Regions from separate parts of the Streptomyces siamensis genome, predicted to be linked through region 1. Evidence: riboswitches for the same ligand, from Rfam matches in the RefSeq annotation. Region 1 holds a riboswitch; the other holds the start of a gene.
The links. Region 1 has a riboswitch for cobalamin ahead of ABEB03_RS19970 (ribonucleoside-diphosphate reductase subunit alpha). Riboswitches for the same ligand answer to the same signal wherever they lie in the genome.

Region 1 (5,224 bases):
TCCATGAACAGGTTCAGCGACTGCGACTGGTCCAGGAACGGGGTGCGCGCCGCGGCCATGTCGATCAGGCCGCGCTGCGGGATCTCCCACGCAGTGCGGTACAGCGCCCGGACCTCGGCGGGGATCCACGCGAAGTCCTGCACGGAGCCGCTGGAGTCGCGCAGCGCCTCCCGGGTGCGCGCGTCCCAGACGCCGAGTTCCTTGAGGTCGGCGACCAGGTAGGAGTTGACCTGGAGGAACTCGCCGGAGAGCGTCTCGCGCTTGAACAGGTTGGAGACCTGCGGCTCGATGCACTCGTACACGCCCGCGATGGACGCGATGGTGGCGGTGGGCGCGATGGCGAGCAGCAGCGCGTTGCGCATGCCGACCGCGGCGATGCGTTCCCGCAGTGCCGCCCAGCGCTCCGGCCAGGTCAGCTCGGCGTCGAAGTGGTCGGGGTGCAGCACACCGCGGGCCGTACGGGTCTTCTCCCAGGCCGGCAGCGGGCCGTTGCGCTCGGCGAGGTCCGCGGAGGCCTCGTACGCGGCGAGCATGATGCGCTCGGCGATCCGCGTGGACAGCGCCTTCGCCTCGGCCGAGTCGAAGGGCAGCCGCAGCTTGAAGAAGACGTCCTGGAGGCCCATCGCGCCGAGGCCCACCGGGCGCCACCTGGCGTTGGAGCGGCCCGCCTGCTCGGTCGGGTAGAAGTTGATGTCGACGACCCGGTCCAGGAACGTCACGGCCGTGCGGACGGTCTCGTCCAGCCGCTCCCAGTCGATGTCGCCGTCGCTCACGAAGGCACCGAGGTTGACCGAACCGAGGTTGCAGACCGCCGTCTCCCCGTCGTCCGTGACCTCCAGGATCTCGGTGCACAGGTTCGAGGAGTGGACGGTGTGGCCCGGCTCGGCGGTCTGGTTGGCGGCGCGGTTGGCGGCGTCCTTGAAGGTCATCCAGCCGTTGCCGGTCTGTGCGAGGGTGCGCATCATCCGGCCGTACAGGTCGCGGGCCGGGATGGTCTTCCGGGCGAGCCCGGCCTCCTCCGCCTTGCGGTACGCGGCGTCGAACTCGTCGCCCCACAGGTCGACCAGCTCCGGCACGTCGGCCGGGGAGAACAGCGACCAGTCGCCGTTCTCGTTCACCCGGCGCATGAACTCGTCCGGGATCCAGTGCGCCAGGTTCAGGTTGTGCGTGCGCCGGGCGTCCTCACCGGTGTTGTCGCGCAGCTCCAGGAACTCCTCGATGTCGGAGTGCCAGGTCTCCAGGTAGACGGCCGCCGCGCCCTTGCGCCGGCCGCCCTGGTTCACCGCGGCGACCGAGGCGTCGAGGGTCTTCAGGAACGGGACGATGCCGTTGGAGTGCCCGTTCGTGCCGCGGATCAGCGAACCGCGCGAACGGATGCGGGAGTACGACAGCCCGATGCCGCCCGCGTGCTTCGAGAGCCGGGCCACCTGGTGGTAGCGGTCGTAGATGGAGTCGAGCTCGTCCAGCGGGGAGTCGAGGAGGTAGCAGGACGACATCTGCGGGTGCCGCGTACCGGAGTTGAAGAGCGTCGGGGAGGAGGGCAGGTAGTCGAGGCGGCTCATCAGCCGGTAGAGCGCGGAGACTTCGTCCACGGAGCGGACGCTGTCGTCCTCGGCGAGACCCGACGCCACCCGGAGCATGAAGTGCTGGGGCGTCTCGATCACCCGGCGGGTGATCGGGTGGCGGAGCAGATAGCGGCTGTGCAGGGTGCGCAGGCCGAAGTAGCCGAAGCGGTCGTCGCCCTCGACGTCGACGAGCGCGTCGAGGCGGGCCGTGTGCAGGCGGACGAACTCCGCCGTACGGTCCGCGACAAGACCTTCGCGGTGGCCGACGGCGACCGACTCGGAGAAGGACGCGACGCCCTGCGAGGCGGCCTCGGCCGCGATGCTGATCGTCAGCAGCCGGGCGGCCAGCCGCGAGTACGCGGGGTCCTCGGAGATGAGTCCCGCCGCCGCCTCGGTGGCCAGCTCACGCAGCTCCGCCTCGTCGGCCCGGGCGGACCGGCCGCGCAGCGCGGCGGCAGCGACCCGGCCGGGGTCGGCGTCGGGGAGGTCGGCGGTGAGATCGGTCAGGATCCGCAGCAGCGCGGTACCGGGACCGTCCGTCTCCACCGGGGCCTGCTGCGCTGACGCTGAAGCCGGATCGGCTGGCGCGATGGTCACGTGGGGCTCTCCCTCGCTCGGCACGGGGCCTGTCGGGAGGCACGGAGGCACACGGGGGCGCTGACCGGAGGGCAGCGCACCGCGTCCACCGGCCCATTCCGCGAGGCCCGGACGTCGTCGGCACCCGGGCCGGACGGCCGGGGTGCGCTGCCGGCAGGTCCTCGGACTGAAGCCAGCGCGTGCAGGCGGATACGCGAACACGCACAAGTACACCGTTGCGGGACAGTTCCGGATTCGCACCGGATTCCCCTGCGGCGACAGCGAGCATGAGCATACATCTTGTGCCGGGCTGCGGGACCACCCCCACATGTTGTGTCGTGTCGGCTTCGGAGGGTGGCAGGAGAGCTGTCAGAGCGTCAGTTCGTAGGTGAGGAGCCTGATGTCGTCCAGCTCCGGGATCGGGTTCCAGTCGCGGTCCGGGGTGCGGGTGAAGCCGAGGCGCTCGTAGATCCGGTGGGCGGCGTGCATGGAGTGCTGGGTGGACAGCACGATGCGTACGCAGCCCTCCGTGGCCCGTGCGCGGTCGACGCAGGCGCGGACGAGTGCCTCCCCGGCACCCCGGCCGCGTGCCTCGCGGGCGACCGCGAGCATGCGGATCTCGGCCTCGCCGGGGCGGGCGATGTCGGCCATGGCGCCGCCGCGCGGCACGAAGGTCACCCCACCCAGCAGCCGCTGCGTGCCGGGCGTGGAGTCGCGTTCGACCGCGACGAGCACGTCGGCCGCGGCGGCGCGCTTGGCCACGTCCCGCAGCTCTCCGAGGTACGCGTCGCTCTCCCCGAAGTCGAGCAGTCCGTCGCCGAGATAGGCCTGGGCGGTGATCTCGCCGAGGCCCGGGTACTCCTCGGGACGCGCGACGCGGATGACTGTGTCCATGCGCACAGTCTGTGGGAGATCGCGCGGGAGGGCCGCCGAATTCCCAGGGGCTGGGACCTGTCACCGTACGACGGCAGGACCGCGGGCGCGAAAAGACCGCGGCGCCCCCCTGACCGAGGGGCGCCGCGGAGTGTGGAACCGCCGGGTCAGTGGGCCGCCACCGGCAGCTCCACCTCGACCCCCGGGTCGCCCGCGTCCGCCGTGTAGTCCTCGGCGGACGTCTCGTCGACGCCGTCCGGGGCCTTGAACGCACGCAGCGCGAAGGTGAGGACGACCGTCACGACCACGTTCAGGGTGAACGCCGTGAAGCCGATGTAGCCGATCTCCCCGATGCCGGGGATCTCCTTGGCGCTGCCGCCGAAGTGCTTCTGCGTCGGCGAGGCCACCCCGTACGCGGCGATCGTGCCGTAGAGCATGCCCACGGCCCAGCCGACGAGGAGCGCCCAGCGGTGGAACCAGCGGGTGAACAGGCCGCCGACCAGGGCCGGGAAGGTCTGCAGGATCCAGATGCCGCCCAGGAGCTGGAAGTTGATGGCGACCGTCTTGTCCATGGTGAGGACGAAGACCAGCGCGCCCACCTTCACCAGCAGGGAGACCAGCTTGGAGACCTTGGTCTCCTGCTGCGGAGTGGCGTCCGGCTTGATGAAGTCCTTGTAGATGTTGCGCGTGAAGAGGTTCGCGGCGGCGATCGACATGATGGCCGCGGGGACCAGCGCGCCGATGCCGATGGCCGCGAAGGCCACACCCGCGAACCAGTCCGGGAACATGTTCTCGAACAGCTGCGGGATCGCGAGCTGGCCGTTGGTGACCTTCACCCCGGCCGCGATCGCCATGAACCCGAGCAGCGCGAGCAGGCCCAGCATCAGCGAGTACAGCGGGAGGATCGTGGTGTTGCGGCGGATCACCTCGCGGCTGCGGCTGGACAGCGTCGCCGTGATCGAGTGCGGATACATGAACAGCGCGAGTGCCGAGCCGAGCGCGAGCGTGGCGTAGGTCCACTGGCCCGCCTCGGGAGGCACGAGCCCGCCCGCGCCGGCCGCGGTGTACTTGTCGCCCGCCGCCTTGAAGATCTCGTCGAATCCGCCCAGCTTGATCGGGATGTAGATGATGGCCACCGCGATCACGATGTAGATCAGGGTGTCCTTCACGAACGCGATCAGGGCGGGGGCACGCAGGCCCGAGGAGTAGGTGTAGGCGGCCAGCACACCGAAGGCGATGAGCAGCGGAAGGTCCTTGACGAACCAGTTGGTGTTGTCGCCGCCGCCCACGCCCATCACGTCCAGGACGGCCTGGATGCCGACCAGCTGGAGCGCGATGTACGGCATGGTCGCCAGGATGCCGGTGATCGCCACGGCCAGGGACAGACCCTTGGAGCCGAAGCGGCCGCGAACGAAGTCGGACGTCGTCACGTATCCGTGCTTGTGGGACACCGACCACAGGCGCGGCAGGAAGGTGAAGATCAGCGGGTAGACCAGGATCGTGTACGGCACGGCGAAGAAGCCGGCCGCGCCCGCCGCGTAGATGGCGGCCGGTACGGCCACGAACGTGTACGCGGTGTACAGGTCGCCGCCGAGCAGGAACCAGGTGATCCAGGTTCCGAACGACCTTCCGCCCAGGCCCCATTCGTCGAGGCTGTGCTCGTTGTCGGCCTTGCGCCAGCGCGCGGCCAGGAACCCTACGACCGTGACGGCCAGGAAGAAGAAGATGAAGACGCCGAGTGCGACGCCGTTGACGCCGTCCTTCATGCTCCGGCACTCCCCTCGGCGGATGCTTCGGCACCCTCGGCAAAGGCCGGGGCGCCCTTGGTGGAAGTGCGGGTGGCGGCGGAGGCGCGGGCCCGCTGGTCACGCCGCCACAGCTGGTACGCGACCATCGTGAGCGCCGTCGAGATGAGCACCCACGCCATCTGGTACCAGTAGAAGAACGGGATGCCTATGAAGGCCGGGTCGGCCTTGGCGTAGGAGCCGACCCACAGCATCGCCACGAACGGCGCGAGCAGACACAGGGCGATCACCACGCGAACCGGCGTGACCACCGGTGGTTTCACTTCAGGCACATCTGACATACGGCGACTCCGTCCCCTCGCTGATCACCTGTGTAACGCGCAGGCAATCTAGGCGACGGCGTCAGTAAAGCGGAACCCCTCGTCCGCATATCGGTCCCCAACAGCAATGAGACCGCGACGCCCC
Region 2 (5,224 bases), on a different contig from region 1:
CGGCGTCCGCGAGGATCTCCAGGAACGGGCCGCAGGCCGGGAGCTGGGCCAGTCCCAGCCGTCGCGCCTGGGTGATGTCGGTGCAACTGCCCGGCAGGACCGGGCTGCAGAATGGCACGCGCCCACCGGTGTCCGTAAGGACCATGGACTTCACCGCGTTCTGCTCGGTCTTGCCGGAGCCGCAACGGCACCTGGCACGATCGTCTGGTGCCTCGACAATTGGTGACCTTGAGCAAGATCGGGCTCGCGGACTGGCGAGCTGTCCACTCTTGGGCTTCCGACGCCCGGGCTTGCCGCTTCCAGACCTGGGGACCGAACAGTGAAGCGCAGACGCGCGCGTTCGTGACGGATGCGGTCGACGCGTGGGCGCACACACCCCAGCAACGGTTCTCCTACGCGGCGCGTGTCGAGGGCGACGTGGTCGGCATGGGCGAGTTGCATGTCCGAAGCCGAGGACAACGGCAAGGCGAGATCACCTACGTCGTGCACCCGCAGGTCTGGGGCCAGGGCCTGGGAACAGCCATCGCGAACGAGCTGCTCACGCGAGGCTTCGAGGAACTCGACCTCCACCGGATCTATGCCACCTGCGACCCGCGCAACCGTGGGTCGGCTCGGGTGCTCGTCAAAATCGGCATGACATGGGAGGGGCGGCTTCGTCACACCGCGTTGATTCGGGACGGCTGGCGAGACTCTGAGATGTTCAGCATCGTCGAGGACGAGTGGCGCGCGGCTACCCGACCCGGTATCTGACGGAACAGCCGTGAAGAGACGGCTGCCCCTGCAGCGGCAGCTCGGACCCGAGGCGGCGTCTGTGGATGGTCAGCGGCTCGGTCACGCGACCAGCGGGGGTGAACCGAACGTCCGCTGCGGAGCAGGCCGGCGTAGGACGCACGAACGGGACTACCCCTGCGTGCGGCACCGCCGACCCGTCATCACATGACGCAAGGGCTCCTCAAAGGATCCGTGGGGCGAGGTCGCTGCGAGTCGGAACACCTACGTCGGTCGGTCGGCGTGGTGACGGCGCGGCTGATCCTCCGGCTTGCTCAAGCGCCGTGGAATCGCTGGGCTCTTGTCGGCGACCGTGTCACGTCCGGCGATCAGCCGTATGAGGAGGAACCAGTGTCGACGTGGTCCGAGTCCGAAACGGGGTACGGCACGAACGTGCTGCTGTTCTGATCGACGAGGAGCTGATGGCCGAGGGGAGGCGCGGCTCGTTGGGAGCAGTCGAGGCGCTCGCAGACGCGGCAGCCCATGCCGATGGGGGTGGCGGCGGACGCGTTGGTGAGGTCGAGGCCGTCCGAGTAGACAAGGCGGTGGGCGTGGCGGATTTCGCAGCCGAGGCCGATGGCGAAGGTCTTGCCGGGTTCGCCCCAGCCGCCGCGGTGCCGGGTGACGACTCGTGCGGTCCACAAGTAGCGCTGCCCGTGACCTGCACGGTCGAGGACTTCGCGACCCGTGTGCTCGGCAAGACCGTGATCCGGTCCCAGGACCGGGCAGGCTTCGTCGTCAACGCGCTGCTCATCCCCTACCTGCTGTCCGCGATCCGGATGGCAGAGTCCGGCCTCGCCACGGCCGCCGACATCGACGCCGGCATGGAGCTGGGCTGCGCTCACCCGATGGGCCCGCTGAAACTCGCGGACCTGATCGGTCTGGACACCGTCGCCTCGATCGCCGAGTCCCTCTACGACGAGTTCCGCGAGCCGCTCTACGCGCCATCGCCGCTGCTCCACCGGATGGTGCAAGCCGGACTGCTCGGCCGTCGGACCGGCAGGGGGTTCCACACCTACGACCAGGGCTGAGGACCTGGTAGGGCGCGGGCTGAGGGGCCCGTACCGCCGGCGGGACGAGGGTCCCGCGCGGTGTCACAAGGGAGGGGCGGGAGGCGCGAGTGCGGGCGCCTCCCGCCTTGTGGCGTTGCTGCCTTCGAGTGTCCCCCTTCACCATCCGGATGGTGGACGTGCCGCTTTCCCCGAACGCGGCACCCCGTAGGCTGACGGGAGCAGCTGGTTCGCCCCGTCCGCCAGACGGGATGCGTCGTAAGAGGGAACCCGGTGGGAATCCGGGACTGCCCCGCAGCGGTGAGCGGGAACGACCGCCGTCATACGCACTGGGCCCGAAGGAGGGTCTGGGAAGCGACGGCCAGTAGGTGTCCTCCTCGGTGAGGACGTGCCCGTGAGTCCGAAGACCTGCCAACTGCCCGCGCGCGAACCACTCGTGCGCGGACATTCCGGTGACCTCGAGGGCAGGTCGGCGTACACACCAGACGTTCGACCGTGCCTTGCCGCGCGGGGCCGTATCCGTCCGGTTCGTCACCCCTTCGCGCTCTCGTCCCGTCTCCGGAATCTCAGGGATTCATCTCGCGAAGGAGATCTCCGTGACAGCGAAGTCCGCGACCGCGGCAGCACGGGCCACCGTGTACGGCTACCCCCGCCAAGGACAGAACCGCGAACTGAAGAAGGCGATCGAGGGCTATTGGAAGGGCCGTGTCACCGCTGACGCCCTCCGAGCCACCGCCACCGACCTGCGCCGGACGCACTGGCGGCAACTGGCCGAAGCCGGCATCGACGAAGTGCCGACCGGTGACTTCTCGTACTACGACCACGTACTCGACACCACCGTCATGGTCGGCGCGATCCCCGCCCGCCATCGGGGCGCCGTCGCCGCGGACGCCCTGGATGGGTACTTCGCCATGGCGCGCGGCACCCAGGACGTCGCTCCGCTGGAGATGACGAAGTGGTTCGATACGAACTACCACTACCTGGTGCCTGAGCTGGGCCCGGACACGGTGTTCAACGCGGACTCGACCAAGCAGGTCGACGAGTTCAAGGAAGCCCTGGCCCTGGGGCTGACGGCCCGGCCCGTCCTCGTCGGGCCCGTCACCTACCTCCTGCTGGCCAAGGCCGCACAGGGCGTGGCCGCCGACTTCGACCCGCTCGTCCTCCTCGACAGCCTCCTTCCGGTGTATGCGAAGGTCCTCGCCGACCTGCGAGCCGCCGGCGCCACCTGGGTGCAGCTCGACGAGCCGGCCCTCGTGCAGGACCGCACCCCGGCCGCGCTGAACGCAGCGGCCCGCGCCTACCGCGATCTCGGCGCACGCACGGACCGGCCCAAGCTGCTGGTCGCCTCCTACTTCGACCGGCTCGGCGAAGCCCTGCCCGTGCTCGCCAAGGCGCCGGTCGAGGGCCTGTCCCTGGACTTCACCGGGGCGGCGGCCGCCAACCTCGAAGATCTCGCCGCCGTGGGCGGCCTGCCCGGCAAGCGCCTGGTCGCCGGTGTCGTCGACGGCCGCAACATCTGGGTGAACGACCTCGAGAAGTCACTCACGACGCTCGGCACCCTGCTGGGGCTGGCGGACCGGGTCGACGTCGCCACCTCCTGCTCCCTGTTGCACGTGCCGCTCGACGCCTCCGTAGAACGCGACATCGAGCCGCAGATCGTGCGCTGGCTCGCCTTCGCGCGGCAAAAGACACGGGAGGTCGTCACTCTGGCCCGGGGCATCGCCCGGGGCACCGACACGATCGCGGCCGAACTGGCCGCCAACCGGGCCGATCTGGCCTCGCGTGCAGGCTCACCGATCGCTCACGATCCGGCCGTGCGGGCGCGGGCCGCCGCCGTCACCGAGGCCGACGCCCGCCGCTCCCAGCCGTACCCCGAGCGGACGACCGCCCAGCGCGCCCGCCTCGGGCTGCCGCTGCTGCCGACCACCACGATCGGCTCCTTCCCGCAGACGAACGAACTGCGCACGGCACGCGCCGACCTGCGCGCGGGGCGCATCGACACGGGCGGCTACGAGGAGCGTGTCAAGGCCGAGATCCAGGAGGTGATCTCCTTCCAGGAGAAGGCCGGCCTGGACGTCCTGGTGCACGGCGAGGCCGAACGCAATGACATGGTCCAGTACTTCGCCGAGCAGCTCACCGGCTACCTCGCCACTCAGCACGGCTGGGTCCAGTCGTACGGCACGCGGTACGTCCGCCCGCCGATCCTGGCCGGTGACATCTCCCGCCCCGAACCCATGACGGTGCGCTGGACCACGTACGCACAGTCCCTCACGGGGCGTCCGGTCAAGGGCATGCTCACCGGGCCGGTCACCATGCTCGCCTGGTCCTTCGTCCGCGACGACCAGCCCCTCGGCGACACAGCCCGCCAAGTCGCCCTCGCGCTGCGCGACGAGGTGGGCGACCTGGAAGCCGCAGGGGCCTCGGTGATCCAGGTGGACGAGCCGGCGCTGCGCGAGACGCTGCCGCTGCGCACCGCCGACCGAGCCGCCTACCTCGGCTGGGCCACGGAGGCGTTCCGACTGTCCACGGCCGGTGTGCGCCCGGACACCCAGATCCATACGCACATGTGCTACGCCGAGTTCGGCGACATCGTCCAGGCCATCGACGACCTGGACGCCGATGTCATCAGCCTGGAGGCCGCCCGCTCCCACATGCAGGTCGCCCGTGAACTGGCCCGCCACGGCTACCCGCGCGAGGCCGGACCCGGTGTCTACGACATCCACTCCCCGCGCGTTCCGAGCGTCGAGGAGGCGGCCGAACTGCTGCGCACCGGGCTGAAGGCCATCCCCGCGGAACGCCTGTGGGTCAATCCCGACTGTGGCCTGAAGACCCGCGGTTGGTTGGAGACGCGCTCCTCCCTGGAGAACCTGGTCGCAGCCGCCCGCACGGTCCGCGGTGAGCTGTCCCCCTACTAGGCCGGTCGAGAGCAAAGGTCGGGGCGGGAGCGCTCCGGCCTTTGCCGAGCAAGCACGTCTTCTGCCTGACGGCGGGCTACGTGGCGCTCGGCCCCGGCCGCTGCCTGCCGTGTCGGGCACCTCGCCGAGCTGGGGCATCTTCTCACCCGCCTCTAACCCTACAGATCGTAGTGTCGATTTACAGTCCTACAGGCTGTAGGGGGTTCCAGCCCTGTGGTGAGAGACGACGAGAGGTGCACCATGGCCGACGGCTCGAACGCCACGACGACCCGGGAACGTCCCACCGGCCTTCCACTCCTCGCCACCTGGCTCAGCCGCGCCCAGGGGGAGCCCTGGCTCGCGGTGGTCGCAGCCACCTTCACGCTCGCCCAGCTGGTTCTGGTCCGCACGGGGCTCGGCTGGGACGAGACGGTCTACGTCAGCCAGGTCAGCGGCCGTATCCCCGCCGCCTTCTTCAGCGCGCCCCGCGCCCGGGGCATTTCCCTCCTCACGGCACCGATCGCATCGTGGTCCGACTCCACCGCCCTCCTC

Region 2: it holds a riboswitch for cobalamin, as region 1 does, so the genes downstream of both, metE (5-methyltetrahydropteroyltriglutamate--homocysteine S-methyltransferase) here and ABEB03_RS19970 (ribonucleoside-diphosphate reductase subunit alpha) in region 1, are expected to answer to the same signal.

Annotation. Positions count from the first base shown of each region.
Region 1 covers NZ_BAABKB010000013.1:280,631-285,854, reverse strand. The annotation lists gene ABEB03_RS19970 (ribonucleoside-diphosphate reductase subunit alpha) at 1-2,162, opposite strand, end outside; cobalamin riboswitch at 2,298-2,436, opposite strand; gene ABEB03_RS19965 (GNAT family N-acetyltransferase) at 2,511-3,035, opposite strand; gene mctP (monocarboxylate uptake permease MctP) at 3,182-4,780, opposite strand; gene ABEB03_RS19955 (DUF3311 domain-containing protein) at 4,777-5,100, opposite strand.
Region 2 covers NZ_BAABKB010000031.1:44,160-49,383, forward strand. The annotation lists gene ABEB03_RS33050 (transposase family protein) at 1-220, opposite strand, end outside; gene ABEB03_RS33055 (GNAT family N-acetyltransferase) at 223-750, shown strand; partial or broken gene ABEB03_RS33060 (short-chain fatty acyl-CoA regulator family protein) at 1,098-1,424, opposite strand; partial or broken gene ABEB03_RS33065 (3-hydroxyacyl-CoA dehydrogenase family protein) at 1,437-1,799, shown strand; cobalamin riboswitch at 1,988-2,208, shown strand; gene metE (5-methyltetrahydropteroyltriglutamate--homocysteine S-methyltransferase) at 2,375-4,693, shown strand; gene ABEB03_RS33075 (hypothetical protein) at 4,934-5,224, shown strand, end outside.